3 regions of the Priestia sp. TSO9 genome follow, and region 1 is predicted to be linked to each of the others. Evidence: predicted binding sites of a transcription regulator. Region 1 holds the regulator's gene; each other region holds the start of a gene.

What was found. Region 1 encodes LexA, which represses DNA repair genes until DNA is damaged. Its sites were predicted from a motif close to CGAACATATGTTCG; they were not measured.
Region 2: a site for LexA is predicted at 2,703-2,716, ahead of dndB (DNA sulfur modification protein DndB). Genes of this name have one in related genera too.
Region 3: a site for LexA is predicted at 8,791-8,804, ahead of LJC66_RS09480 (sigma-70 RNA polymerase sigma factor region 4 domain-containing protein). Genes of this name have one in related genera too.

What each region holds. Positions count from the first base shown of each region.
Region 1 covers NZ_JAJEKD010000015.1:1,066,125-1,076,545, forward strand. The annotation lists gene LJC66_RS20735 (ABC transporter transmembrane domain-containing protein) at 1-304, opposite strand, end outside; gene LJC66_RS20740 (YneF family protein) at 395-607, opposite strand; gene sirA (sporulation inhibitor of replication protein SirA) at 698-1,138, opposite strand; gene tkt (transketolase) at 1,288-3,294, opposite strand; gene LJC66_RS20755 (DUF896 domain-containing protein) at 3,462-3,692, opposite strand; gene LJC66_RS20760 (YneB family resolvase-like protein) at 3,762-4,430, opposite strand; gene yneA (cell division suppressor protein YneA) at 4,484-4,813, opposite strand; gene lexA (transcriptional repressor LexA) at 4,960-5,577, shown strand; gene LJC66_RS20775 (magnesium transporter CorA family protein) at 5,790-7,235, shown strand; gene LJC66_RS20780 (hypothetical protein) at 7,348-7,503, opposite strand; gene LJC66_RS20785 (glycosyltransferase family 39 protein) at 7,781-9,286, shown strand; gene LJC66_RS20790 (GtrA family protein) at 9,307-9,699, shown strand; gene LJC66_RS20795 (glycosyltransferase family 2 protein) at 9,696-10,421, shown strand, end outside.
Region 2 covers NZ_JAJEKD010000013.1:1,125,314-1,135,734, forward strand. The annotation lists gene dptG (DNA phosphorothioation-dependent restriction protein DptG) at 1-248, opposite strand, end outside; gene dptF (DNA phosphorothioation-dependent restriction protein DptF) at 254-2,560, opposite strand; gene dndB (DNA sulfur modification protein DndB) at 2,794-3,891, shown strand; gene dndC (DNA phosphorothioation system sulfurtransferase DndC) at 3,894-5,486, shown strand; gene dndD (DNA sulfur modification protein DndD) at 5,509-7,494, shown strand; gene dndE (DNA sulfur modification protein DndE) at 7,491-7,862, shown strand; gene LJC66_RS13970 (cysteine desulfurase family protein) at 7,872-8,990, shown strand; gene LJC66_RS13975 (SMI1/KNR4 family protein) at 9,456-9,890, opposite strand; gene LJC66_RS13980 (hypothetical protein) at 9,987-10,283, opposite strand; gene LJC66_RS13985 (SMI1/KNR4 family protein) at 10,371-10,421, opposite strand, start outside.
Region 3 covers NZ_JAJEKD010000013.1:230,779-241,199, forward strand. The annotation lists gene LJC66_RS09440 (MFS transporter) at 64-1,410, shown strand; gene LJC66_RS09445 (extracellular catalytic domain type 1 short-chain-length polyhydroxyalkanoate depolymerase) at 1,698-2,666, shown strand; gene LJC66_RS09450 (aspartyl-phosphate phosphatase Spo0E family protein) at 2,802-2,957, opposite strand; gene LJC66_RS09455 (hypothetical protein) at 3,449-3,589, opposite strand; gene LJC66_RS09460 (NADP-dependent glyceraldehyde-3-phosphate dehydrogenase) at 4,102-5,553, shown strand; gene LJC66_RS09465 (hypothetical protein) at 5,665-5,961, opposite strand; gene LJC66_RS09470 (hypothetical protein) at 6,453-6,962, shown strand; gene fsa (fructose-6-phosphate aldolase) at 7,023-7,691, shown strand; gene LJC66_RS09480 (sigma-70 RNA polymerase sigma factor region 4 domain-containing protein) at 7,755-8,648, opposite strand; gene LJC66_RS09485 (DinB family protein) at 8,950-9,474, shown strand; gene LJC66_RS09490 (aldose epimerase family protein) at 9,664-10,421, shown strand, end outside.

The sequences.
Region 1 (10,421 bases):
TGGTAAAATGAGTGTAGAGGGTATTTCTCAGCTGCTTGGCTAGTTTAACAGATGAACCAAATATCATAATACGCCATATGTATCTCGTGAAATAGGCCACAACAGCAGCTCCTAGCAAAATGCAAACCATCTGCATTAAACGCTTTCCATTCAGCGTCCCTTCTTTAATGCCATCTACCGTTAAACCAATAATTTTAGGCGGGAGAAGTTCTAATGCTGCCACGATCATGAGCAGCGCTACCCCCGTTATGTAAGACTTTTTTTCCTGTTTGAAAAACCACCATAACTCTCGAAAAATTTTCATTGTATCCCCCTAGCCCCACAACCATTTTCTTATCTCTATCATAAAACAAAAGACACCCTTCTGAATAGAGAGTGTCTGTCCAATTAACCATTATTTAATTTGGCCGTTCATTGCTTTCATCATTTGGTTAATTTTTTTCTGCGATGGTTTCATGCCCATTTGCATCATCATCATTTTTAACATTTGTTCATTAATTGGTGGATTTTTCTTCAGATAGCTCATCATATACTTACGAGCAATGAAAAATCCTAGCGCTATCCCAACAATTAATGCTAGAACACCAACTAGAATATACATTCCCATGGTATTACTTCCTCCTTCGTGTTGTCTAACTTACAGTGTACTAGACCATACGCTATTATACAATATTTCCGTTCCAATTTCCTTAAATAATTACACAAATTTTCTTGTTTTCACAGGCCTCAGCCAGCCGTATTCATCCGTTCCATAATTCACTGCTAAAAAACAAGGATCTAGCTTGCGTAATACTTCAAAAAAAGCTGTCTCAGCATCAACATTGCCATCTCCTTCAATTGTTATACAGCGATTCGTTAATTTTATAGATGCTCGACTTTTTTTATGAGGATATTCCAGCACAAACGTCTCTTGATGAGTAAAAAAATGAGGATAATGAGAAAACGCCTGAAGCAATTCTCGTTGAATAAATGAAATGGGCAGTTGGCGAGTAATGTAATGAACTTGTTTTTGTAAGTGCGTTTCCTGCAAGTGACGTTTCATTCTATATTCAATCAGCAGCTGATAAATGAGCTTTTCTCTTCGAAAATAGGATGATGCAACTTCTTCCTCCATTAAATATACTTCATACGTTCTCACGATTCATCCTCCCTTTCGGCTCGTTCTTTTTTGTACCATTATACCGAATGGTGTACGCAATGCTTGTCTATCGATGAAAAAATTCCTTTGTTTTTTTGTCGAAAAAAAAGAGCAGACCACAGGAGTCTGCTCTTTCTTATGAAAAAGAATTATGCATTAAGCAAGCTTTTCACTTTTGCTACTACATTTTCAACTGTAAAACCAAATTCTTTCATGATTGTTTCACCAGGAGCAGATGCACCAAAGTGATTAATACCAAGAACTTGTCCTTCGTCTCCAACATAACGTTCCCAGCCAAGTGTAGAAGCCATTTCAATACCTAAACGTTTTTTCACTGATTTAGGGATAACACTTTCTTTGTACTCAGCAGATTGCTCTTCGAAACGATCCCATGCAGGCATACTTACTACAGATACGTCAATGCCTTCCGCAGCTAATGCTTTTTGTGCTTCTACTGCTAGGCTTACTTCAGAGCCTGTTGCAAGTATTAATGCATCCGCTTGGTCTTTACCAGCTTTAGATACAACATATGCACCTTTAGACACGCCTTCGTATGCATTTTCTTTTGTACCTTCAAGCGTTGGCAAGTTTTGACGAGTCAATACAAGCGCCGTTGGGCGGTCAGTTGACTCTAATGCTAAGCGCCATGCAGCAGCTGTTTCATTTGCATCTGCAGGACGAACCACTGAAAGACCTGGCATTGCACGAAGTGATGGCAATTGTTCAATTGGCTCATGTGTTGGGCCGTCTTCTCCAACTGCGATACTGTCATGTGTGAATACATATGTTACAGGAAGCTTCATTAAAGCTGCTAAGCGAATTGCTGGGCGAAGATAATCAGAGAATACAAAGAATGTTCCTCCGAATACTTTTACACCGCCGTGTAGAGCCATACCGTTTAATGCAGCTCCCATTGCAAATTCACGTACACCGAACCAGATATTACGTCCGCTGTAATCAGCTGCAGTGAAGTCTTCTGAACCTTTAATCATTGTTTTATTTGAGCCAGCCAAGTCAGCTGAACCGCCGAAGAATTGAGGTACAGCTTGTGCTACTGCGTTTAATACTTCTCCAGAAGAAGCACGGCTAGCTAAGCTTGAACCCGTTTCGTATGCTGGAAGCGTTTCTTCCCAGCCTTCCGGTAACTTTCCTTCTACTGCTAGTTCAAATTGACGACCTAGTTCAGGATATTTTTCTTTATACTGTGCAAATACATCGTTCCATTCGTTTTCTTTCTTTTGGCCATCTTCAGCAATTGTAGCTTTGAAGTGAGCATACACTTCTTCTGGCACATAGAAATCTTCTTCAAATGTCCATGCATAAGCTTCTTTTGTTAATTTTGTTTCATCGGAACCTAATGGAGAACCGTGCACGCCAGAAGTACCCGCGTGGTTTGGAGAACCAAATCCGATTGTTGTTTTTACTTCAATTAGCGTTGGGCGTGTTAAATCGCCTTTTGCTTCTTCAATTGCGTTTGCAATCGCTGTCAAGTCATTGCCGTCTTCAACGCGGATTACTTGCCATCCGTAAGCTTTGAAACGATCTTCTACGTTCTCAGAGAACGAGCGATCTAAATCTCCGTCTAAAGAAATATCATTTGAATCGTATAAAACAACTAAACGTCCTAATTTTAAGTGTGCCGCTAATGAAGCTGCTTCAGCAGATACACCTTCCATTAAGTCTCCGTCACCACAAATACCATACGTAAAGTGGTCTACAATTTCTAAACCTTCTTTGTTGTATGTTTCAGCTAAATGACGTTCTGCCATTGCTTTACCAACAGCCATTGCAATACCTTGTCCTAGTGGACCAGTTGTTGCATCAACACCTGCTGTATGACCGAACTCTGGATGACCTGGTGTTTTACTTCCCCATTGACGGAAGTTTTTAAGGTCTTCAATTGATAAGTCATATCCAGCTAAATGAAGCAAGCTGTATAATAGTGCCGATCCGTGTCCTGCTGATAATACAAAGCGGTCACGGTTGAACCAGTTTGGATTCTTTGGATTGATGTTCATGAATTTTGTCCACAATGTATATGCCATTGGAGCAGCTCCCATTGGCATACCTGGGTGACCTGAATTTGCTTTTTCAATCGCATCGATTGATAAAGTACGAATTGTTGCAATCGAAAGATCTTCAATACGTTGTGTCATACTCTTCATTCCTTTCAAAACTATGTACATATGTTATCATACTAATGATTTGCTTATTTGTACAATACTTGAACCAAAAAAATTTCCACTTTTACAGTTTTTGTGCCCCTTATTAAAAATATACAAAAAACTAGAGGGAACACTCCCTCTAGTTTTACTAGAACGTCTTAGTGAAGACGCTTCTTTTTACTCTCTTTTAACTTCTTAGGCGTAACATCTTTACCTTCTTCGTCCACAACTTTAATCGTATGAAGGTGATTTGTCATAGATTGTCGGAAAACTTTTAAATATTCCTGACGTAGCTCTTGCTGTTCTTTCGCTTCAGATTCTGTCAGCCCTTCAGCCTTTGCCTTTTTTGAAAGAGCATTAATACGAGCAAGTTTATCTTTTGATAGCATATAAAACCTATCTCCTTATAATCAATAATTAAAATTACCGAACCGCTCCGGCAACATGTAGTCATCTTACTAAATCTCTTTCGTTTTATCAAGAGATTGAGCACTCTCTTGGTACTCTTGATAGCGGCGATGTACCGTCGCTTTTGAAATATTATAACCAAAACCTTTTAGCGTAACTGAAATTTCAGCAAAGGTTAAGCCGTTATGACGAAGGCGGACAATTTCTTCAATCGGCGCTTCTTTTTTTTCTCTTCCCGAGTTAACTCCTTGATTTTTTAAATTTTTCTGCGGACGATAACCGTTTTCTACGGCTCTTTTCATTCCTCTTTTAATTTTAGCATTATGTAATTTCCGCTGATGCTCTTCCACTAAGCTAATAATATCTAACACCATTGAATCAGATTCTGAAAGCTGAAGCTGACCTTGATGACTAATCGTATAGATGGTAGCATTTTCTTTATGAAAAGCATGAAGCAGCGCAATTCGGGCATTTCCTCTGCCTAATCGTGTTTCGTCTTGAATGAGCAGCACGGATATTTTCTCTTCTTTCATTGTATGAAGAACATCTAAAATACCCTCTCTGTCTACATCATATCCGCTTGCTTTTTCCATCACGACTTTTTTCACCTCTAGATGGTGAAGATCAGCAAGCTTTTTTAATTCTTCTTGCTGGCGCTGTAAAGATGTTTCTTGGGTTTTTTTATCCGTACTGACACGGCAATAAATAATGGCGTCCACTTTTATCACGACCTTTTCGGCTTCTAACAATATTCAGGAACGGCCGTTACACACTACTGTTCAATTGCCACTTGATTATGTAACTCTTTTTTTAAAACAGGAATATATAATTTATCTCCAGGAGATAAAGACTGGGCATTATCTGAGTTTAAATCATTAACGTCTTCAACCCATTTGACAAATTCATTGGTGGTCAAATGATGGTGATTATGATACTTGTTGGACAAGTCCCAAAGCGTATCTCCTTTTGTAATAGTAACCGTTGAATATTTGTCTAAATCTACTTTATCCGCTCCTAAAACCAGCGTCAATACATATGTAAGTGCAGCGATAACTGCAAAAAAAATAGCGTAATGTTTCATAGAATGTAAGAATTGTTGCATATTATGATCCCCCTATCAGAATATATGTTCTTATTTTATTGAGAACATTTGTTTCTGTCAATGGAATTCTTCGAACTTATGTTTGTATATTGACACATCACGTGGTATAATTCACCTAAAGAATAGCTAAAATCGAGGTGAAAAATATGAAGCTATCAAAACGTCAACAAGACATACTAGATTTTATTAAGCACGAAGTAAAATTAAAAGGCTATCCGCCTTCTGTTCGCGAGATTGGGGAAGCAGTAGGATTAGCCTCTAGCTCCACTGTACACGGGCATTTAGCTCGTTTAGAAAGCAAAGGGTTAATTCGCAGAGATCCAACAAAACCAAGAGCAATCGAAGTTCTTCAACTAGATGAAGTAAACATCCCTAAAAGCAATGTCATTAATGTTCCTGTTATCGGTAAAGTAACAGCGGGTCTTCCTATAACAGCCGTTGAAAATGTGGAAGAATATTTCCCTCTTCCAGATAAATTCGTTTCTCCAGATGATCATGTATTTATGCTTGAGATTATGGGAGAAAGTATGATTGAAGCAGGTATTCTAGATGGCGATATGGTAATCGTACGTCAGCAGCAAACGGCTAATAATGGAGATATTGTGGTCGCCATGACCGAGGACAACGAAGCAACGGTAAAACGTTTCTTTAAAGAAGAAAATTTCGTTCGTTTACAGCCTGAAAATTCAACGATGGCGCCTATTATTCTTCGCCACGTAACGATTTTAGGAAAAGTAACTGGTGTATATCGCACGATTCACTAATCAGACACTGTATGTAAAACCAACTAATCATGATGTTAGTTGGTTTTTTTTACGTTTGTTTTCTAAAAAAATTGGCATATTATAAATGATACGTTGAATCACCGCAGGCAGGTAGAACGGTTTTTGTAAAGCTTGTTTCACCTTTTACTTTCTATCTGCATTTCCGCGACTCTTACAAGGAAATACAACCGACCATAAGAAGGATGTAATTTATGACCAATACACCAAGGAAAACAGAACCATTTCAAACCATTGTACCTACCAAAGCAATGAACATGTTTCTTTTTCCTTTTTCCTTTGATCGAAAAAATAAAGAGCAGCTTGTTCATGCACTGAAAGAAAATTTGTTCGATTTTTTTTCCATTCAAAACAAACATTTAGAAAAAGAATACTACGGAGAACAGTATTACGTATCTCATGATAGCCTGGATCAATATTTTCTTCCTTACATTGAATGTATTCTATTCCCTGACTCGTGCGAAAAAGAAGGGCTGCTTCGATTTTCAAAAAAAATAGACCATACCATTACGTTACACACTTCCTCCACCACCGTGTCTAGCAACGTGCTGTCTGTGGATGTTTTTTTATGTCCTTTTGAAATTGGCGTCATGACCATTCGCACTGAGATGAGCCATAATCATTACACCTATGATGATATTTTAGAATTCATGAATCATTTTCGTGTATTAGAACCGAAGCTTGCTGAAGAGCACGGATCCACCATTACCTATGAACATCATCGCTATAGCAAAGTGCAAGATTATATTTTTTCACAGCTTGCGCCATTTTTGAACGAACACATCAAGAAAGAAGCCACGCGTGAACAGCACGTTGGGAGCCTTCCTTATTTTATCGATGAACGGATGTTTGTGTTAAGTTATGTAACGGTAAATCAAGAGCAAGAAATTAATTCCACAACTTTATTTCGTACTGGGCAGCTAAATAGCTATACGCCTGACGGGAAAGCGTTTATTTCTGCACACAATCATGAGTATATTAAAACGTATAATACTAAACACGTGTATGAAAGGTGGGCTCCTGAAACCTATTACGTCATAACAGACCATGTGTTTTCATGTATTTCTAAATCGACAGACTCTAAAACGGATCAGCTTTTGATGAATCATCTATTTGGCCAGCATTACTATAATTTATTTTTACATTTTTTCTATAAAATCGTGTTGCTAAAACTATCTTATGAGTATTCTCAGCTCACGTTTCATAAAAATTCAGAGGGCATTGAACGACTAATCCGCTCTATTACCGTATTTTCAGGTAAATATTTATTTTTAGAAATTAGCTCGCGCACAGAAGGTCAAGAGTTTTCTGAGCTTTTTAAAAAAATCTTTCACATCAATTCTCTTTATCAAGAAGTCAAAGAAACCCTTGGCACTTTGTACCAAAATCAAGAGAAAATCGCAGCCAAACGTCACAATTACTTATTATTAATTTTAACGATTTATACGGTTCTTTCCGGTATTTACGGAATGAATTTAGTTATTAGCAAACTAAAGGGAAACATCAATTGGGATAGCATGAAGCAGTTTTCTATCTTTGAATATATCGCTTTAATAGTAGCTCTATCAGGAATTCTGATCAGCATTAGTCTCGGAGTGAGTTCCCTATGGAATTTATTAAAAGATCGGTTTAAAACATAAAAGCTGTTCGCATCAGAAAACACATGATAAAAAAGAAGAGATTGAGACATAACTAAATCAAGCGAATCTATAGGAGAACAAATGGAATAAATAAGCTAGTAGGGATTGCTTGTTACACCGCAGTTGATTTCCGTGCAAGACTTCGCTTTCCGCGGGCGGCCGATGAGCCTCCTCGTCGCTTACGCTCCTGCGGGGTCTCACCTGTTCCGCTTTTCCCGCAGGAGTCTTCGTCTTGCCCTCCAATCAACTGCTGGAAGGAACTAAACAAATGAAACTACGTTCACCATAACGAACCACTAATCAAACATGGTGATTAATGGTTCGTTTTTCACTTCGACTAAAATCCTTTTTTCTCAACCTCTTTTATCTATTACTAAATCACTGCCTACTCCGCTTACCCTTTTATCAAACGTTATGCCGCTGTTGTAATTTCAGAACAATCTAATATTATACTCTATAAGAAAAATATATACAAAATAATAAAATATGGTATCATAGGGTAGGAATTTTGTACCTTATCTTTGAAATAATTTGCAGGAGGTAATATGCTTAACTCATTTTTATCCAAAAGCCTGATCTTTTTATGTGTCATTATTCTCACGTGGTCTCTATGGGGCAGTTACAGTGCGATGACAAATTCATTGGAATTAAAGGGCTTGGCTTTAAGTAATTCATTTATTATTGAAGGAATATTTATCACTTTCCTTGTCATTTTTCTAATAGCTATTGCAAGTAGATACATGAACAAAACTGTTTTTTTTATTTCACTGATCGTTTTGACCTTAGGTATTCGACTAGCATGGATGCTTTCTGTTCAAACGCCTGTAAAATCTGACTTTCTTGTCATGTTAGATGCCGCGCGTAATATCGCAAAAGGAAATTATGACTTTAACCAAAGCGTTTATTTTACTACATGGGTATATCAGCTAGGCTTTTCATTCTATGAATCTGTTATTATTCGCTGTTTTGGAGATAATATTTTTATATTAAAATTGTTAAATATTTTTTATTCCACTGGCACCGTTATTTTTATTTATTTAATTGGCGCAAAAGTATTTAATGAACTTGCTGGGAGAATGGCAGCTTTTCTATATGCGTTCTACATTCCGAACATTCTTTATAGCTCAGTGTTAACTAACCAGCATTTAGCTACTTTTTTATTTTATGCAGCTTTTTACCTTATTATAAAAAGATTTGCTCATAACAAGTTTAGCTGGCTTTATATTGGCCTTCTATTGTCGTTAGGAAATTTAATGCGCCCTCTAGGACCCATTATTATCGTCGCTGTTTTCATTTATTTCATCTTGCAAATTCTTCAACCTTACATTAAAACGAAGAATGCTGCTGAGTTAAAAGCTCGTCGAAAGAAAATAGGAAAAAACCTCGTAGGCATACTGGCTACTTTTTTTATTGCAAATGCGCTGATCAACTATTCTTTTGTAGCTAGCGGTATTTCTAAATATCCTTTAAGTAACAGAGATCCTTTATGGAAGTTCGTCATTGGCTTTAATTACGAAACAAGCGGTTCTTATTCTTCAGAGGATGCTAGTCGTTTTATGGGTATGCCAATTGGAGAAAAACGAGCTGAAGCAGAAAAAGAGGTAATTAAAGAACGGGTAGCAGATAAAGAGCAGCTTTTAGATCTCTTTCACATTAAATTCCTAAATATGTGGGGCGGAACGGATGCATCTACATTTTGGAGCATTTCATTAACTCCTCAAGAAGATGTACCTTTTAATAAAGAGAAATTAATTAGTGCTGCTCAAAGTTATGAAAGAATCATTTATGTTTCAACTACTATTCTTTCCATTATTGGCCTTATATGTTTATTCCTGAGGAAGCAGGATAAATATCCGTATACACTGTTTTTATTACTAATCATAGGATACGTTCTTATTCACTTGCTTATTGAAATTCAAACTCGCTATCGATTCTTTATTTTTCCAAGCTTTATGCTGCTCGAAGGATTTGGTATTTCAGTGATTCTATCCTATTTAATAGTACGATTTACTAAAAATGAACCCAAGACAAAATGTGAAGAGATAAATTAAATGGAAGGGATTATACAACCGTGATAAAATTCCTGAAATTCGGATTTGTAGGGATAATGAATACCCTGCTCACTATTATCAGTTACTTAGCACTCATTCATTTTGATATGAATTATATATTGGCTAACGTGCTATCTTATTTCATTGGCGTCATAAACAGCTACTATTGGAACAAATCGTGGGTGTTTCAAGCAACTGTACATAAATGGATGTTAGCTCAATTTTTCATCGTAAACCTTATTACTTTAGCAATTAATACAAGCTGCTTATTCCTTCTTGTACACTATACACCTGCTAATCCAATAATTGGACAACTGTTGTCTACTTGTATAGGAATGTTTATCAATTTTTTCCTTAATAAAATATGGACGTTTAAGCACACAAACCATCACTCGCTAGGAGGTAAAGCATGAGAGAACTAATTTCAATTGTGGTACCTATGTATTTTGAAGAAGAAGTAGCTAATGAATGCTACAATCGCTTGCTTTCCGTCATGCATAAAAATCATATTAACTATGAATTCATTTTCGTCAATGACGGCAGCACCGACCGAACAATTGAAATCTTGAAAGACGTAGCGGCTATGGATTCTAACGTAAAAGTTATTGATTTTGCTCGTAATTTCGGGCACCAAACTGCCGTAACAGCAGGCATTGATTATGCTCAAGGTGATGCTATCGTTATTATTGATGCGGACTTACAAGATCCGCCAGAAATGATTCCCGAATTAATTGCTAAATGGCAGCAAGGCTATGAAATTGTATATGCAAAGCGCAAGAAACGAAGCGGAGAGACCTTTTTTAAATTAGCCACGGCTAAGTATTTTTATCGCTTTTTAAATTATATGTCTGATATCGAAATCCCTAAAGACACGGGAGATTTTCGTATTATCGACCGAAAAGTAGCGGATGTATTCAAAAAAATGACTGAACGCAATCGTTTTGTACGAGGAATGATGTCTTGGATTGGCTTCAGGCAAACATATGTAGAATATGAGCGTGATGAACGCTTTGCTGGTGAAACAAAATATCCTTTAAAAAAGATGATCAAGTTTGCTTCAGATGGAATTATTGGGTTTTCAACGAAGCCTTTGCGTTTAGTAATGGTTATTGGCTTATTATCGGTTTTTGTATCA
Region 2 (10,421 bases), on a different contig from region 1:
GCAATATGTTCACTTAACTCATTACTTTCTGCAGACGTCACAAATTCCTTATCTTTAAAGGCCTTATTGCTTAGCTTTATCTCACAAATATTTCGTATATATTCTCCAAGAACTTTATTGAATTGTCCTCTAATTTCTTTTGTTCTTTTAGACAAAAAAGGTAACACATCTAGCACGTTACCAGTATCATGCTTTTTTTTGGTTTCGAAGAGATGATTTAAATACTCTCTTTCCAAGGTTTGAACCATTTTACTTACTCCCTTTCAAATACAAATGAACCAAAAGTATCACGCTTGATTGTATAAAATTTATTATCCTGAGGGAAATGAACAAGCATTTCCTTTTTCTTCATTCCAAACGCCATAAGCTTTTCAATAAATTCAACAAACTTTATTGCATCTTCTTCATTCTTTTTGTTTGGACAGTATCCATCTTGGACTTTCGTTAACAACTGATACAATGGAAAATCAATATCTAGGAAGATATTATTTTTTTCATCATTATCGTTATAAGCAAGTGTAATAAAGGACTTAAAAGATTCGATTACCTCTCCTTTATTCGGCTTTAAATGACTAATAGAAGGATTCAATTCTAGCTTTTGTGCTAGACGGTACTTTTCAGAAGGTTTATCTAAATATATATAGCCTTTCATTGGACTACCTTTCCATTTAAAAATAGCTGTTTCAATCTCCCCATAAAACCCTTTTATTTTTCTCATATCTCCCACGTTAAAATAATAAAGGCTTCTAAGGAATTTTGAATAGCTTTGATCAGCAATATTAGCGGAAAATTTTTCATTTGTTAAAAACGTAACTCTAATAAACGTTTCAAAAAACAAATTAAAAGAATAGTCCGTTAAATTATCTTTAGATATAAAAGGTTTAAACCAGCCTTTCGATGTTTCAGCATAAACATAATTTTCAATTAGAGTATCCCAATCATTTAAGGTATTAAGCTCTACTACTAACTGATCAATAAACACAGAGCGACGGTGAATAGGGTCTAATTGACTTAGAGATTGAAGAATTATAGAACGCTCTTTTCGATTAAATAGAAGGTTCGGTAAAGAGAATTCTAAAACGTCAAATTCAGACATCAGTTCTATGTTTTGAATGTTATCTGGAATTAAGATATCAGCGATAAAATTCAGGAAAGCTCGAGCTGAGATAACTAGTTTTTTTCTAACGATTGTCTGAATAACTAATTGTACAATTTGTTCTTGAACAAATTTATTTTGTAAAAACTCATAGTTTTTGTGAACCATGTTATGAAGCCCATTTTTTTTATCTTCTTCTAGTGCTAAATAAAACGGATTTTCATCTGAAGAATCGCAAATTTTTCTTATTAAAGAAGAATAAAAAGTCGAATTGGGCCCTTTTTCAGTTAATTCATACGAATGGTAATCACCAAAGCTTAGTAAATCGAAATTCTCATTGCTGAAGTAAGTAGTTACATTTTGAGAAAACAACTCACTATTATCCACAAACTCCCTTAATGTCTCATAGGAATATTCTTTGTGTTTTGTATTAATAAAGTTGTGTAACACTCCCATATTAATTGCTAGTATTACTTTTTGCGTCGAGTGTTCAATTTTTTGATCTGAAAAGCTATTCAATGCTTCTTCCAAAGTCTCCATTGCATCTTTATTAGGCGAAAAGCTTTCAGTAGCATCATTAAAAATTGTATAATCTTTTATTAAATCTGGCTTCTTTTCTTTAAGATATGCTAGTAAGTGAGACTTTCCGTCCCCTACACTACCACATAACAAAATTAAATTGCCTGTTTCTCTACTTTCATTACGTTCTAATATATTTTCTAAATCCAATTGAATATTGCGATCTACGTGCATATAGTCCTTAAAGATACTAAAATTATTTGCATTCTCGATTGCTTCTTGCGACGAATCTTTTAATCTCTTTAGCTCTCTTACTAAGTAGCTCTGTCCTGGCTCTAAATCTTTATTTAAAATTGAAGAGGTAGAGTTATCTTCTTCTTGAGAAGACACAGGGTCATTTACTAAGAGGGGTTCTTCTACTCCTGATAATTCTTCTTTTTGCGCCATCTTTAATCCTTCAGGACCAAAAAGGCTCATAATTTGTTTCTTTACAATATCTTCAATGTTTTCTTGTTGAGGAGGTTTAGGATTCTCGTATAAAGGCACTTTTAATTGTTCTAATGAATACACCTCATAAAACCAAACTCCAATTTTGTACATTTCTCTATGTAGTTTAAAAGCTTCTGTAATGTCATTAAATTGGCCATCATGAGCAGCTTTATTGCCTGACAAGCGAATTGTATCGAATGATCTCTGAATATCTCTTTCAATATACCCTTCTCTCGTTAAGTACAAAATCTTTTCATACAAAGAATTGACGTAAGGTTCTTGTATTTTCTCCTGCTTAAATACTTCACTAAGAATTGCTTCAGCGAATAATCTAGCTTTTACAATTGAACTACTTGGATCTTCATATATTAATTCTTGCATCTTCTTGGCATTTTGAGCTGCTACAGGATTTATATCTTCTAAGAAGCTTAAAAAAAAGACCTCTTGGGAACTCATTTGTCAATCATCTCCGGTTACTATAATCATTTTCCATTTCATTTTAATTTTAACATATATTATATCTATTTTCTTTATGCTGGACCAATATGTTTATTTACACAAAAAACAATCTAATTAGAAAATTAGAAATACAGAAAATCGAACCTCCATTCGGTTTTTTTCATTGTATCTTTGAATTAATTAATTTATAATCAAATTATATTTTACGTACGTAATAAGGAGGTTTGATTATGGACTCGACATTCACTTATAATTTCCCTTCTATTAGAGGTGTCCAAGCAGGAAAAGAATATTTTGTAGCTATGTGCCCTTTACGAATTATTCCAAAGATTTTTCTTTTTGATGAAGAAGAAATTCCACCTGAATACAGATCTCAAAGGATTTTAAACAAATCTAGAATTCCAGAAATGACAAATTACATAGTGGAAAATCAAAAAGATTATGTATTTTCCTCCATCACAGCGTCTATAGATGGTGAAATTAAGTTTCAGCCATATAATGAGGACCCTTCATCCAAAGACTTAGGACAGTTGCAAATTTCATTGGATGCAAGGTTTTTGATTAATGACGGGCAGCATCGAAGAGCAGCTATTGAAGAAGCATTAAAAATATCTCCCGAACTTGGCAACGAAACTATATCTGTAGTTTTTTTCCACGATGAAGGGTTAAAAAAATCCCAACAAATTTTTTCTGATTTAAATAGGCATGCTGTAAATACTACTTCTTCTATCGGTATTCTTTATGATTATCGAGATCGTTTGTCTCTTATTACTAAAGATGTTGTAACCACTACGCCTTTATTAAATAGATATACAGATAAAGAAAGAGTATCACTGTCCAAGAATTCACCCAAGATACTGGCTTTAAATCACATTTTTAATACAAACCTAAAGCTAGTTGGAAAATCTAAAGGTGATGAAATAACTCATGAGGAAGAAGAGTTTTTGAAGCAATTTTGGTTAGTTTTGTGTGATTCTATTGTAGAATGGAACATGGTTTTTGAAAAACAACTGACTCCTCGTGAATTAAGAGCAAACTTTATTGTGGGACATGGCGTATTTGTTGAAGCAGTTGGTTTAGTCGGACAATATCTACGAAAGCATCACCCCAAAGACTGGGAGAGTTACGTTAAAAAGCTATCAAATATAGATTGGAATAGAAGTAATACAAACGATTGGTTGGGACGTGCATTTAATCAAAATGGTCGTATTCAAAAGACTTCCTCTACCATTCAATTAACTTCTAATAAAATTAAGCAATTGATTAGTTTACCGCTAAGTGATGCTGAACAATCATTAGAAAATAAATTTTTTCAAGGAGTAGTTTAATTATGAGTAATGGCATCATTAGTAATCTTTTATCAAAACAAGTGCCTTTTATTGACGAAGCAAAAGAAAGCATAAAAAAAGCTTATAAGGAAGATGACCGCCCTTGGGTAGTAGGATATAGTGGTGGTAAAGATTCCACAGTTGTAGTTCAGTTAGTATTTGAGGCTCTAAGTGAAATGCCTAAAGAGGAATTGCACAAAAAAGTATATGTAATTTCTTCCGATACATTAGTGGAAACACCTTTAATTATAAATTCGATTAATCAAACTCTTAGAAGAATTCAAGATGAAGCTTTAAGTAGAGATTTACCAGTTGAAACACACAAAGTAAAACCAGTTTTTGAACAGTCATTCTGGGTCAATATTATTGGTAAAGGCTACCCTTCACCAAATCAAAAATTCAGATGGTGTACAGATCGATTAAAAATTGATCCTGCTAATCAGTTTATTATGGACAAAGTATCTTCTTTTGGAGAAGTAATCATGGTATTAGGTGTACGTGAAGATGAAAGTGCTACACGTGGTAATGTAATTCGTTCTCATACCGTCGAAGGAAAGACTTTCATGAGACACTCTACGTTATCAAACGCATATGTGTACGCTCCTATTAGGAGCTTTACCCTTGATGATGTATGGAATTATTTACTTAACCATCCATCTCCATGGGGAGATGACAACCATGAGCTTCACAGATTGTATCAAGATTCCAATAGTGGCGAATGCCCTCTTGTAATTGATAAATCTATTAAAGAAAGTGCTGGCTCTTGTGGAAACAGTAGATTTGGTTGCTGGGTATGTACAGTCGTTAACGAAGATAAAGCTTTGAGCGGCTTTATTCAAAGTGGTCATGACTGGATGAAACCCTTACTTGACTTTAGAAATTGGCTATCTGCTATCAGAGATGATCGAACTAGAAGAATGAAGTATAGAATGAATGGTCATACCTACTTTAAAGATGTAAAGATTGTAGATATTGATGATGTACCACATGTACTAATTCCAAAGAAATCCGGTAGACCTAAACAACACATTCCATTAGACCAATATACTGTTGTACCAAAAGAAGAATTAAAAAATTATCTTTTTACTAACAACATTGATTTAAGTGCACCTCAAGATTACAAAATACTAGTCACGTATCAAGAAGAAACATTAGATGGTGAAATGGTGACAAAGCATGCTCAACTTGGTTTAGGGCCTTTTACATTAGAAGCACGACAAGAGATTCTTAGAAAACTTTTAGAAGTTCAAAAAAACTTAAAGCACCCTGATGACCCTCATTATGAACTTATAAGTATTGAAGAGTTAAAAGCAATTCGGAAAATTTGGTTCAAACATGGAGATTGGGAAGATCAAGTTCCAAAAATCTTTGAAGAAATTATGGGTTATTCTTTAGACTGGGAAATTGATGACCGTCCACTATTTGATAAGGAACAAATATCCGACCTAGAACTACTATGTGATCAATTTAAAGTTGATATTAAAGTAATTAAACAATTGATCTCTATTGAAAAAGACTTTTCTGGCTATAAAGTTAGAAGAGGTTTAATGGATGAAATAGGTAAAGCATTAAAACAAGATTATTTACATCTGTAATAGGAGAAAATGAGGTTTAAACATGATTATAAATGAAATTCAACTAACTAACATCGGCGCCTATAAAGAGACCAATTCATTTAACCTTCGACCGGAGAATGGAAAGAATGTTATTTTAATCGGTGGAGAAAACGGTGCAGGTAAAACTACCCTCTTGAATGCAATAAAGCTGGGTTTGTTTGGTTCTTATGGTTATGGCTTTAAAACGGAAAATGCTGAATACTTTAAAAGAGTTCAAAGCATTCTTAACCATAATGCGAAAAAAAATAATGAAAATAATTTTAGAATTAAATTGGATTTCTCTTTAATAGATAATTTCGAAAAGACCGATTATGTATTACGTCGACACTGGAAATTCTCCAATAATAATTTAAAAGAAACACTCGATTTATCAGCAAACGGAAAGTATTTATCAGAGTATGAAAAAGAAATTTTTCAGTCAAAACTAAAAGAGATCATGCCTCCTCAGCTATTAGATTTATGTTTATTTGATGGTGAGGAAATAGCTAGAATTGTGAACGAAGATTTATTATCTGAATACCTTCAAAACTTATCTAAAGTAGTATTTAACCTGGATTTATTCGAAATACTTGAAAACGATTTGGAAAGCTATTCTAATCAATCTGTAGATGTTAGAAAAATGGAAGAGTCTGAGCAAACTCTCTATGATTCAAATCTTCGTGAAAAAGAACTTAGAAAGAAAATTGTTTCGGCCATTTCTGATTTAAAGGAGCTCAACCTAAAAAAGGATGCGCTTAATGATGAATATCAGCAGCTTAAAGATGCTTTTGAGAAGTATGGTGGCCTTGTAAAATCTGAGAGAGATCAGATTGTTAAGCAAATGAACAGCCTTGAAAACATTAGGAAGCAAAACTTAGAAAAGATTAAAGGTTTTGTTGCTAATCTCCTTCCTTTTTATCTGACAAAAGGACTTCTCACAGATGCTAGACAACAAATTCAGAATGAGGAATCATTACAATTATTTAAACAGTTAGATACAAAATTAACAGATGATAAAATTAGCGATGTTCTTCATTCTCTTAATGGTTCTTTTGAAGATAATGCAGGTGAAACTTTAAAAGCTCACCTTTTAAAATTAGTAAAGCCTGAAAAAGAGATCAGCTCAGTTCATGGAGCTTCCTTTTCTGAAAGTAGCTTAATTGAAAATATGTTTCTAACTATTTCAGGTACTGCTCACCAAGAATGTCTCGACATTATTAAAGACAATAAAGAAAAGTTAACTGAACTCCAAAAGCTAAGAGAAAGATTAAAAATTAATGATACAACCAATGAATTTAGTGATATGATTCAGCGCATGGAGACTACTCAACAAGCTATTTTAAAATTAGAAGATGAGCTAAACTCTCGTGAATCGCAATTAGAAGACTGGAAATCAGAACTAGAAGTCATAACGTCTACCATCGATAAGATCCAAGGTACGTTAAAAGACAGTGAAAAAACAAAAAGTTCATTTATTGAATCACAAAAAATTATTACATTAAGTCGACGTTTCCGAGAAATTCAGTTAAAGAAAAAGTTACAGCAAGTTCAAATCGAAGCAACTACTATGCTGAAGAGAATCTTGCGAAAACATAACTATATCTCTTCTATTGTTATTGATCACAAGACATACGATGTGTCCTTACTAGATTCTCAAAAGGATTATGTTGAAAAGTCCACACTATCGGCTGGCGAAAAAGAAATTTTACTTATTTCAATTATTTGGGCTATATTTAAATGCTCGGGTAGAAAAGTACCTTTTATCTTTGATACTTTACTAGGAAGATTAGATAAAACCCATAAAGCCGCAGTATTAAAAGAATTCATTCCTAACTGTGGAAGACAAGCTATTATTCTTTCAACTGATACTGAAATTGATGAAAATAACTACAAGATTTTAGAAGATAGTGTAACTAAAGAATATATGCTTGAATTTAACGTAGAAAGAAAAGAAACGCAGATTTTAAATCAATATTTCCCTTTTAGACAAACGGGGGTGAACCTATGAATTTCCGATTAAAAACTTCAAAAGAAACAGGAGATAGATTAGTATCTCTTCAGGCTACAACAGGGTTAACATGGAATATTCTGTCCCGAATCGCCCTTGCTCTTTCTTTAAGAGATCCATCGATGCCAAATTTAGTAGAAAATAAATCTGGCGTGGATATTAACCGAAATGCCATGACCGGAGAAAATGATTATATTTACAAAGCCTTAATTAGACAACATGCTCAAAGAAACGTTACGGATGAAGAATACTTCCCCGATCTTTTTAATGCACATTTAGAGCGTGGCATTGTTTTGCTGGATAACGAATACAAACATGCTAGAAACTACGAAAAGCTTCTCCAAAACTTATTAAAAATGGAAGGATAGGTGATACTGATGCTTTATTTAGACAATAGTGCAACTACACAGATTCATCCTGAAGTTAAAGAAGCTATGCTCCCCTACTTAATGGAGGAATTCGGTAATCCGTCAAGTAAGTATTATTCTGTCGCTGAGAATGCTAAAAATGCGGTTAAAGAAGCAAGACACTCTCTTGCCTCTTTAATTGGCGCTCACGACTCTGAAATTATATTTACTAGCGGCTCAACTGAAAGTAATAATATGGTTATTAAAGGCGTGGCAGATTATTATTCTAACCACGGTAAACATATCATCACTAGTAAAGTAGAACATCCCTCTATATTAGAAACATGCAAGTACTTAGAAGAAAAAGGCTTTGAAGTTACTTACCTTGATGTAGATCAGTACGGGAGAATTGACTTAGCAGACTTTGAACAGCAATTGCGAGATGACACAATTTTAGTATCGCTAATTTGGGGAAATAACGAACTAGGTTCTTTAAATGACATGGAATCGATTTCCGAATTATGTCGTAAAAGAAACATCTTCTTACACACGGATGCAACTCAAATAGTTGGTAAAATTGAAATGAATTTATCGGCTTATCCTGGAATTACTTTTCTATCATGCTCAGGTCATAAATTCCATGGACCTAAAGGTATCGGTGCTACTTTTATCCGTAGAGATCAATATGATATTTTAACAAAAATTACCCCTCTTCTCCATGGAGGCGGGCAAGAACAAGGAATCCGAAGCGGTACGTTAGCTGTTCACAATATCGTTGGCTTAGGAAAAGCAGCAGAAATTGCAGAAAAGAATTTAAAGAAAAACATTAAGAAGTTAGAAGACATGGAATCTTATGTTTCGTTAATTTTAAAAGATAAATTTAACGATCAAATTGTTTTCAATCATGATACTAATCATAAGATACCAGGAGTTTTGAGCGTTCAATTTAAAGGAGCAAATAACGAACTTTTAGTGAAAAATTTAGCTCCAGTAATGGCTGTGTCTACAGGTTCAGCGTGTAGTTCTAGCAAGCCTTCTCACGTACTTGCTGCTATCGGACTTTCGATTGATCAGGTTAGATCAACCGTTAGGTTTTCGTTGTCTAGCTTTATTGATAAAAAAGATTTAGAGATATTTAAAGAACTGTAAGAGGTTAAGCCTTACAGTTCTTTTATGTTTATAGTATACAATAATTTATAGTTATCTGGTAACCTAATCACTTTCTCTTTCCCAGTATTATATAATACTATATAAATTTTCATTAACATTCAGTCTAGTTAGATTCGCATATTATTCATAAAAAATAACTTCTAAGCGTTTTATGATTCCTCCCACATCATTCATCAGCTTGAATTCTTCCTTTAAAGTAACTTCTCTATATTTACATCCCGAAGTTTCACAGTATAATTTTTCTGGATCTCAAGTAAATATTTATTGCTATTGAATATTACACAATTTATAGCGTTAGAATATATCTCCGTTCTAAAAATACACCTTTTTAGTAACATTTATCTCAATGAAAAGCATCAGCTCAGGATTGTCCAGTTGTTTTCATTTGTTAGATTCTTTAATTTCCCAGCATAAAAACTGCTTCAAATACCTATAAACACCCTATCACTCTAAATCAAAATAATACCCGTCATCCTCCATCACTTTCTTCAAAAACTCTTCTAAAGAATCGGCAATCTTTATGTCATCATAATAAATCGCATTGTTCTGCTCTTCACTTATTTCTATCAGCAGCAGCGCACTTTCATTGACTTCAAAAAATAGTAATTTACCCTCTTCTAAATCTTTGTAAAGTTCGATATCAGGGTAAAATTCAAAATCGTTTACTTTTAATCTAGCGTCTCTGATTGAAGAAGGGCCCATGATGCGGTTTATATTATATTCAGACCCCCGAAGGAAGCCGTACCCCACCTCTAACAGAAACTTCCTTAACTCAAAAGGAAACTTTAGACCTAACGTTCTTTCTGCCTCTTCAACATCAGTTTCACGTACGGGATAAAATTGATTATCTTCTTGATCCGCCACAAAGTCGTACTTCATCATTTCCTCTCCTTTACATTTCACTTAATTTAATCCTCATCAGACAAAGCAAAAGCATTACTAACATCCTCTAATTCTTCCATGATGCTATTGAATTCACCCTCTATATGCAATAATTCCACCATCTGGATAATCTCCACACCATCCATAAGACAAATACCCGGATCTATGTAATTTAAATATGCTTTCAAAGAAGTTATTTTTAGTACCATTAACCGCTCTACTAATTACACAATTCAAAGGTTTCCAAGCTATATAGGCTTCTTCATCTTGAGAACCTACATAAATACGTCTATCTGCTTCTTCATTCCAAGAAATCAAAGGTAACGTTCCATTGAACTCTTCCCATTTTCTCGTTAGTTTCTTAAAATATTGTTTCATTACATGTTTCAAAAGCTTCCCCTACCTTACATACAACTATATTTCCAACTCGATATTCTCCGTCCCATTCACACGGAATATAACCGCTAAAATCCATACCTAACAATTAAAATAGGATTTCAGAAAATCAGAAAAGGTAGGCCACGTTGC
Region 3 (10,421 bases), on a different contig from region 1:
TACTTACTACTTCATGTTACAGGAGAACCAACATTAAACACTCAAAGAAAAGAGGGATCACTCATGGCTCATACCAGTGAAGCTGCAAACAACAGGCGTGTTACAAGTAATATTTTTAAAGGATCTGTTGGGAATTTAATTGAATGGTACGATTGGTACGTTTACTCTGCTTTTGCCGTCTATTTTTCATCGCAATTCTTCCCGGAAGGTGATTCAACAAGTCAGCTGCTTAACACAGCGGCAATCTTTGCTGTCGGTTTCTTAATGCGTCCAATCGGTAGTTTATTAATGGGGCGCTACGCGGATCGATATGGTCGTCGGGCTGCGCTTACCTTATCTATTACCATTATGGCGAGCGGTTCTTTTATTATCGCTTGTACTCCTAACTATGGCACCATAGGATTATTATCTCCTATTATTCTAGTACTAGCGCGTTTGCTGCAAGGAATCTCCTTAGGAGGAGAATACGGAACTTCTGCAACTTACCTTTCTGAAATGGCAAGCAGCGGGCGAAGAGGATTTTATTCAAGCTTTCAGTATGTGACGCTTGTTGCTGGTCAGCTGGTGGCATTAGGTGTTCAAATTATTCTGCAAAACGTTCTTAGTGAAGCAGATATGATTTCATGGGGTTGGCGTATTCCTTTTGTTATTGGAGCAATCGGCGCGCTAAGCGTTTTATGGCTGCGCCGTACGATGGATGAGTCAGAGCAATTTTCTAAAATGGACTCTGAAAGCCGTGAAAATGCAGGGACAATTAAAGCACTTATGAAGCATCCTAAAGCGGTGTTGACCGTTATTGGCTTAACATTAGGAGGAACGGTTGCGTTTTATACGTATACAACGTATTTGCAAAAATTTATGGTAAACAGTGTAGGACTAGATAAAGGGGTCGTAAGCTGGATTAACTTCTGTGCGCTGCTTGTATTTGTTGTTATTCAGCCAATAGCAGGTATGCTATCGGATAAAATTGGACGCAGACCTCTGTTAATGAGCTTTGGTATTTTGGGAACATTGCTGACTGTACCGCTGTTTCTTTTTATGAAACAAGCACATAACCCAGTCATGGCCTTTTTATTAATGACAGTTGGACTTATTATTGTAACAGGTTATACATCGATTAACGCTATTGTAAAAGCTGAGCTTTTCCCAACAGAAATTCGAGCTCTTGGTGTAGGATTACCGTATGGACTTACAGTTGCCATATTTGGAGGCACAGCAGAATTTATCGCCCTATGGCTAAAAAGTATTGGCCATGAATCAATTTTCTTTTTCTATGTAGCAGGGTGTATTGCCATCAGCTTTCTTGTTTATTGGCGTATGGGAGAATCCTCTAAAGATTCATATATAGAATCTGAGCTCAAGAAAGAGGACAAAGGAGACAATGTACCGCCAAATAATATCAGTTTTTAATTTTGGTTAAATAAATAATCGTTTGATAACATAAAAAAGGACGGGCTTTTATAGCCAGTCCTTTTCTAGTATTCCGCGCGTATACATGTATTAAACGTACTAAGTGACTGTTCTTGCTATAGAATTCTTTTTTCTATAGTTTTGCATTATGAATTTGTACGACTAAAGCATGAATAGGAAAATAATTACAGTCGCATAAAAAAGATCAGCGCCATAATAAAAGGATTATTTTGTGATATAACGAAATAAAGAGTATATACATCAGAAATAGAGAGAGGGTAAACTTCATGAATACTTTATATTCCTTTTTTACGAACCCAGTTTTAACTGCTTCTAAGTTTTTAATAGAATTGCAGAGCGTGTTCTTTCAACCTATTTGGAAACAGTATAATTATGATGATTATTTTACCTACAAGGTGTATGTTCCGAGTACATATACTGGGTTAAGTAAAGTACCATTAATCGTTATGCTTCATGGATGCCAACAAGATGCAGATGATTTTGCTGCAGGTACGGAGATGAATAAGCTAGCGGAAGAAAGAGGCTTTATTGTTCTCTATCCTCAAATGAATTACTTTGCTAATTCCAACGGATGCTGGAATTGGTTTTATGAGTATAACCAGTTTCGCGGTAATGGAGAGCCAGACATAATAAAAGATATGATTGATCACATAACCGCTAAATATGCTGTTGATTCTGCTAATATATACCTTGCTGGTATGTCAGCTGGAGGCTTTATGGCAAATGTGATGGCTATTGCTTATCCTGATGTATTCAAAGCAGTAGGCATTCATTCAGCAGGCAGTAATGCGTATGCCGTAAACCTCATCAAAGCTGGAGAAGTCATGCTATACGGCTCTTTAAATCCTGAGCTTGACGGTGATGAAGCTTATAAAAAAATGGGACCTTATGCACGGCCTGTTCCCATCATTACGTTTCATGGTCAATCAGATACAACAGTCCATCCAATTAATGCGTCTACATTAATTCAGCAGTGGATTTATACATATAAGAATTTCGGTATAAACCTACATGAAAATGCTGCTTTTTATACGTCACAAGACAACGGAAAGCATTATAGCTACATAATGTCTGACTACATAGATGCAGGAAATAAAATCTGGATGAAAAAAATTATGGTAGAGGATATGGGGCATGCATGGTCAGGAGGAAATGACAATGGATCAGATACTGATTCAAAAGGTCCTAATGCTTCAAAAATGATGTGGGATTTTTTTGAAGCACAGAACGATTAAATAGAGTATGAACGAGCGATCAAGACGTACTACTAAATAACATCAGCCTTCATTTTTTTGAAACAAATAATTGTCTACCAACAGCAAAAAAGGATCTTATCGAAAGATCCTTTTTCTGTTATCAACGAAAATTTTTTAACAGGTAGCTTCAAACCGATTTAACAATACATCGAGATCCTGACTGATTTTAATCGTATTACTACTTGTAAACCCTTCTTCTAGGGCAATCATCATCATCATTTTTCGTATAAATTCTATCTTTATCAGCAGTATTCTACATTTGAAACACATTAAGTTTCCTCCACTTACCACGTCATTTTAAAGGCTTAAATTGTTGAATTATTTATGTAAAAATGGTTCCAATTTAAAAATAGAACCTAAAAAATATAGTAACAAATAGATAGTGTCGAAGTCTGTCGTATTTTGAATTCAGATATTTTCATTTAAAAAGAATTAGCTCTTAAACGTTTGGCTGGAAGCTATGCTCTGTCTTAATTGTAATTGTTCCACCGGTTGTAAATAACTCACAGAGCCACAGAGCTTATCCGGTTTTTTGGACATAGGCATAATCCGATTATATTTAGGCATGTTAACATAAGATTGGACTTATTTAAGTTAGTTAACTTTAAGCCAAAACATATCTTTTTTTCGTTTATTAGTTTCTGCTTAACTATTTATGGCTATCAAGCACTGACAAATAAAGATAAATGATAGGTGAGGGCCGTTTCTAACTGCTATAGACTTTGTAAAAAGCGTAACAAAAAAGCGTCTGTTAAGACGCTTTATATATAATACATATACTGCTCATCTTTATTAACCTTTGGTGTTTCATGGATTATTTCTTCCGGGATATTGGACGTCCGGTTAGTAAAAAGCATAAACAAAGCAATAATTGATGCCGCAAAACCTAAAGTAACAATCACAATAAATCCCTCCCTTTAGAATATATATTCTACTTTTATCTTCATTTTCCTATATTTATTATATACCCTTATTTTATTTTCTCAACACATAGAACAAAAAGAGTAGTGCATCTCCTCAATATCTCCCTCAAAATAAATATAATCTAGGGAGCTTAAAACTCCCATTTCCCCTAAAAAAGTAGGAAGCCATAAATTTTTTTCGTATGGGGGACACAAATCATTAACATTATTAATCGTTGAGATAACTTTTTTGTATTGTACGAATGAAAGAAATTTATATATATTAAAAATACAAAATATTCATTAAATTATATGGTGCTTTGGTTTTGAGTCGAAAAGAGAAAAGCTGCTGTTTTAAAGGCAACGAGTTTAAGGAAGTTGCAAGCGATATAAAAAGGTATAGAAATGGATGCATCTAGAATTCTTTTTGCTGAGATATTCACAGAGTTTTCATTCGTGAAAAAGACTGAAAATTTTGATAATAATTTCACTTTTATTAAGGGGGACTTTTTATGACAACAACGGTATTAAATGTATCAACTTATTCTTTTTATCTTAACGGTGAGTGGAAAGAAAGTAAATCAGGGCAGACAATTGACATTGTTTCTCCATACCGTCATGACGTGATTGGAAAAGTGCAGGCTATCATAAAAGAAGAGGTCGATGAAGCAGTACATGCCGCGCAAAAAGCTCAGAAAGGGTGGGCAGAAATTTCTCTGCAAGAACGTGCCAAGTATTTATACAACTGGGCAGATGAGCTGGTAAGAATGCAAAGTGAAATTGCCGAAATTATTATGAAGGAAGTTGGAAAAAGCTTAAAAGATGCAAGGAATGAAGTAGTGCGCACAGCAGATTTCATTCGCTATACAGTTGAAGAAGCCCTTCATATGAACGGAGAAAGCATGAAGGGAGATAGTTTTCCTGGGGGTTCTAAGTCTAAAGTTGCCATTGTTGAACGCGTGCCTTTAGGGGTGGTCCTCGCAATTCCTCCTTTTAATTATCCGGTAAATTTAGCAGCTGCTAAACTGGCGCCTGCGCTTATTTCAGGAAATGCAGTTATCTTCAAACCCGCAACGCAAGGAGCGATCAGCGGTATTAAGATGATTGAAGCTCTTCATCAAGCAGGTATTCCACAAGGTCTTGTAAACGTCGTGACGGGCCGCGGATCTGTTATTGGGGATTATTTAGTTGAACATAAAGGCATTAACATGATTTCATTTACCGGGGGAACAAATACGGGTACTCAATTAGCTAAAAAGGCAGGCATGATTCCTCTTGTACTAGAACTTGGAGGAAAAGACCCGGGTATTGTATGTGAAGATGCAGATTTACAAGAAGCAGCAAAACATATTATAAGCGGAGCATTTTCTTATTCCGGTCAGCGCTGTACAGCTATTAAACGTGTACTTGTGCATGAAAAAGTGGCAAACGAGCTCGTGAATATTTTAAAAGAAGAAGTACATAAACTATCAGTCGGTTCTCCTGAAGATGGATGTACGATTGTTCCATTAATTGATAGCAAAGCAGCGGACTTTATTCAGATTTTAATTGCAGATGCTCTAGGAAAAGGTGCAACAGTTTTGACTGGAAACAAGCGTGAAGGAAACCTTATCTATCCTACGCTTTTAGATGAGGTGAATGATACTATGCGCGTGGCATGGGAAGAACCATTCGGTCCTGTGTTACCAATTATCCGCGTCGCTTCGGATCAAGAAGCCGTTGATATAGCAAACGAATCAGAATTTGGCTTACAAGCAAGCGTTTTTACAAAAGATATTAATAAAGCCTTCTCAATTGCAAATAAAATTGAAGTCGGCTCCGTTCAAATCAACGGCCGCACAGAACGAGGTCCTGATCATTTTCCTTTTATCGGCGTAAAAGGATCCGGTATGGGTGCTCAAGGCATTCGTAAAAGTATTGAATCCATGACTCGTGAAAAAGTAACGGTATTAAATCTTCAATGATTGAATTCCAAGAGCTCTCCAAATCAAGCCAGTAGAGTGTAGAGAATCTCATGGGAAAAAGCCTGTGCTCCAAAAAGCACAGGCTTTTAAATGTTTTATTTACCTATCACTTCACTCGATTCCATCTTTATAGTTCTTATGCCAGTTTTTATCACCTTTATGCTCGATATCTTCAACGGTTTTTTCAAGCTCTGACATAATGAGTGTTTTCACTTGATAAATGGTATCAAAAAAAGCTTTCTCTTCATCCGGATTCGGCTTTATTTTGGCTGCTGCCGAAATATCAACATATCTGCGATGTTCAGTTGTTAATTTATCAAGCGCATCAAAAATATGAGAGGTCAGAACAGCAACCTCCTTATGATTATCAGGCAGTTTTTCTTTTAATGTTTCAATTCTCTTATCCATGTTAAAGTCCCCCTATAACGTGTTGTATTTATGTAACTTTCCCACTAATAAAAATGAATAACCTTAAATAGCAAAAAATCATGGGAATTAGCGCGTGAAACAAAAGTATACTACAGGATATCATGTTAAAGTGAAAAAATGGTGAAACGAATGAGTATATTTTTCCAGAAAGGGTATGTAATAAAAGGCGTTTTTTTAGAAAAGGTAATTACCTTAAGATACATTGAAGCATGCAATCAACATAAAAGTTCATCTATTTTTAATGAACAATGACCTTTTTTGACTACTTTTTTACGATTTTATGACTTTTTTTGAATGAATTTGATTGTTTTTGATGATTTTTCGAATAATCTGATATATAATGAAAGCGTAAACAGTAAAACATGTCGGTTGGTTAAGAAAAACATCCACAAAAACTAGATTCGTTATTACATAAAATCAGACCTCTGTTTTTATAAAAATAAATAGAATTTGAGAAAAGGAGAATGAGGATGGACATATTGGATGCAAAAGTAGTGAATACAAAGTACGGTTTAGAAACATATCTGGATGTGTCAGAAAGCGTAGAAATAAAAGAAATTCATATGCCGAGTTCAGAGAACCAATCTCATAAAATTAAATTTGGAATCAAGTATTTTCTTTTAAGAGAAGGAAAGTATTACGATAGCCAAAAAGGTTATTTTTGGCTTTGTATGAATCACGATTTTAGCAGCCTTATGCTGAGTGAAACGGAAACAGAGAGTTTGTTTGCAGTTAAAAGTGAAGAAGAAAGAGAAGCAACAAAAACGCTATTAGCAGAATGGTTTATCCAAACGAATGCGTACAAAGAAGTCATCAACGAATGTATCCATCAGATTAAAACGGAGAATATTCGTACAGAGGAAGACATCGAAGACCGAGTAGACGCTATACAATTTTTAGAAAAATTAAAGGTATTAACTGCAAAAGAGATTGAAAACGCTTCTATGGAAAATCTATATGCCCTGCAGCAAATTGGCTAGGCTATAGTTCGCGCAAGTTGAAATGCAGATTGATGTATAATAATAAGGAGGAATAGTGAGATGAAATTTTTTATTGATACAGCAAACCTTGAAGATATTAAAAAAGCATACAAAGTAGGTGTTCTAGCTGGTGTGACAACCAATCCATCTTTAGTAGCAAAAGAAGGCGTAAGATTTGAAGACCGCATCGAAGAAATTCTTCAAATGGTACCGGAAGTTGAATCCGTTTCCGCTGAGGTAACGCCTGACGCACTTTCTGCTGAAGACATGATTGCTCAAGCTGAAGAACTGATTAAAATTAACGACGGAGATAAAAACATTACGATTAAGCTGCCTATGACATTAGCTGGTTTGGAAGCGACGCGCTACCTTGCTAAAAAAGGCGTAAAAACAAATGTAACCCTGATCTTTACAGTAAACCAAGCGCTTTTAGCAGCTCGTGCTGGAGCGACGTATGTTTCTCCATTTTTAGGACGTCTTGATGATATTTCAGAAGACGGAGTACAGCTGGTATCTAAAATTGCTGAGTTATTCCGCGTTCAAAACATCGACTCTCAAATTATTGCGGCATCTGTAAGACATCCGGATCATGTAACGCGTGTAGCACTTGCAGGAGCTCATATTGCCACAATTCCATACGCTGTTATTGAGCAATTAGCAAAACATCCGTTAACTGACCAAGGAATGGAAAAATTTGCAGCAGATTGGGAAAAAGCAGTTAAAGCTTAACAAAAAGTCATATCAATAAAAAAAGCTTGGAGTAAGCATAGCTTATTCCAAGCTTTTTATCGTTTAACTAGCTAGTTTCTTTTTACGTAAACGCTCTAAGCGTCGCTGCACGCTATTTCTCGAACGCCCGAGCAGCTGTCCAATTTCTCGCTGATTGCGCTTTTCCTGATAAAACATACGCCACAATCTGGCATCTTCTTCTGCTGTCCACTTTTTATGCTCGTATTTAGGGCGCTTTACATAGTCTAGTTTTCTTTGTTCATTCACCCACGCTGGTTCTGGAATAAGCGTATTTTTAGGTATTTTAAAAAAGTTAAGGCACGATTTATTTTGTTCAGCCCACTTCCAAAAAGATTGAATGTCAATTCCCATAAATGTTCTGGTCTTGGCGATGATCATTTTGTACGATAGATTCTCTTTATGAATCCACTTGTAAATTGTATGAACATCTACTTCAAGGCAGGCTGCTAGTTCACACGCTGTAATATGTCCTACGTGTGCTTTGGCTCCATACACTTCTAAACGGTTCAACCTCGATTCTAGCGCTTGCACACTTCGCTGTAATTTAGCTGATATGTGTGAAAGAGGTTTTACCCCGTAATACCTTAGCAAATATTCGTCTTCTTGCAGCGTCCATCTTCGCATCGCCGTTTTTCGTGTTAGTCCCAAAACTTTTATGCGCGTAGCAATAGAAGAAGGACTCCTGCCTAAGGAATGTGCCATTTCACGGTTATTCATGATATCAATGTTCTCCTGCAAAAAAGCATCTTGTTCAAGCGTCCATTTTTTACGTAAAGCTGTATCCGAAGCACGAAGATTTAATCGAGTAAGTCGTTTATTAACCGATTCCTTGCTTCTATGTAAATACTTACCCATCTCTTGAAGCGTCATAGCGCCATAGTGTTGAATAAGAAATCTATCTTCTTCTTTTGTCCATCGTTTTTGATTTTTACTCACTGTTGTCTCACTCCAATTCACACGGAAAGCTCAAGATGAAAAAGTTGCTAGCAATCTATTTTACGAATGAGCAGTGCCTATTCAGACTGATACTCACTGCGTTTTAGCCTATATATATTTTATCATATTTCTAGAGAAAAACCAAACATGTGTTCCTATCTTGTTTTAGTCATCATAAAAGGAATTAGAAAAATAGTTGGCTCCTTTAATAGAAGCGAATTATGGTAAAATTGACTATAATCTCTAAAGGATTTACATAACTGACAGCTCAGCATCATTACGTTGAGAAAGGGGAATTGATATGAATTTTAATTTAAAAGAAGCGATTGAAATACTTGAGCATACGCCACAAACGCTTGAAAAACTTTTGTCTGGTCTATCTGCAGGGTGGCTGCAATCCAATGAAGGAGAAGGAACGTGGACTACCTCCGAAGTCATAGAACATTTAATAGAAGCAGAAAAAAACAATTGGATACCAAGGCTAGAATTTATTCTTGAAGAAGGAAGAAAGGGAGCTTTTCCTCCGTTTGACCGCTATGCCCATTTAAACAAGGAATCTACTAGTTCTATTGAAGAGAAGCTTCTTGAATTCAAAAAGGTAAGAATACAGAATTTACATCAACTAAAGCTGCTAGTTAAGCATGAAAAGCACCTTGAAGTGAGAGGAGAACACCCTGAGTTTGGGGAAGTAAAAGTCAGAGAGCTGCTCTCGACTTGGGTTGCTCACGATTTAACCCATATTGCGCAAATTGTTCGAGTAATGGCAGAACGATATAGAGAAGATGTAGGACCTTGGGAAGAATACTTAGGAATACTGAAGAAATAGCAATAACAAACGGTAGCCAGCCTTTATCATTCAAGCTTGAATTAAGAAATGTACACGATTACAATAAAATGAGAATAATGAAGATTCAGGAAAGATTGCAGAGGGAACTATAACAACATATCCGATGTTTATAACATGCAGGGTTCGTTGAGCAATTTATGAATAAAAAGAGGATTGGACTGATTAAAAATGAAAGTGAACTCAGAGAAATTTGGCGAACTAAACAATCAAGCTGTACATGCTTATACCTTATTAAATGATGAAGGGCTTAAAATCACCTGCCTTGACTATGGATGTGTAATATCAAATATTGAAATGCCGGATTCTGAAGGGAAGATTGAAAGTGTTGTATTGGGATTTGATTCAATAGAAGAATACCAAAAGTATTCTCCTTATTTCGGAGCTGTGGTCGGACGCGTAGCAGGGCGTATAGGCGGAGCAGCGTTTGAGCTTAATAATGAAACCTACCGTCTAGAGAAAAATGAAGGAAACAACCATCTGCATGGCGGAGCAGAAGGATTTAGTCACAAAATATGGAATGCCAAAACAATTGATGCAAGTGATTATGTAGGCGTTGAATTTACATATGTAAGTAAAGACGGAGAAGAAGGCTATCCCGGCAACCTTGAAGTGAAAGTTACGTATACATTAACGAATAAAAATGAGTTCCATATTTCTTACGAAGGAATAACAGATCAAGATACTCTTATTAATTTAACAAATCATACGTATTTCAATTTAAGCGGAAATCTAAAAGAAACGGTGTTGGATCATGTTTTGAAGCTGAAAAGTAACGAATTCTTAGAGTTGAATGATGATCTTTTACCTACTGGAGAAGTGTTAAACGTCACAGATACCCCATTTGATTTTAGAGAAGGACATAGTCTCAAGGAAGGAGTCGAATCCACACATCTGCAAAATATATTAGTGGGTAAAGGATACGATCA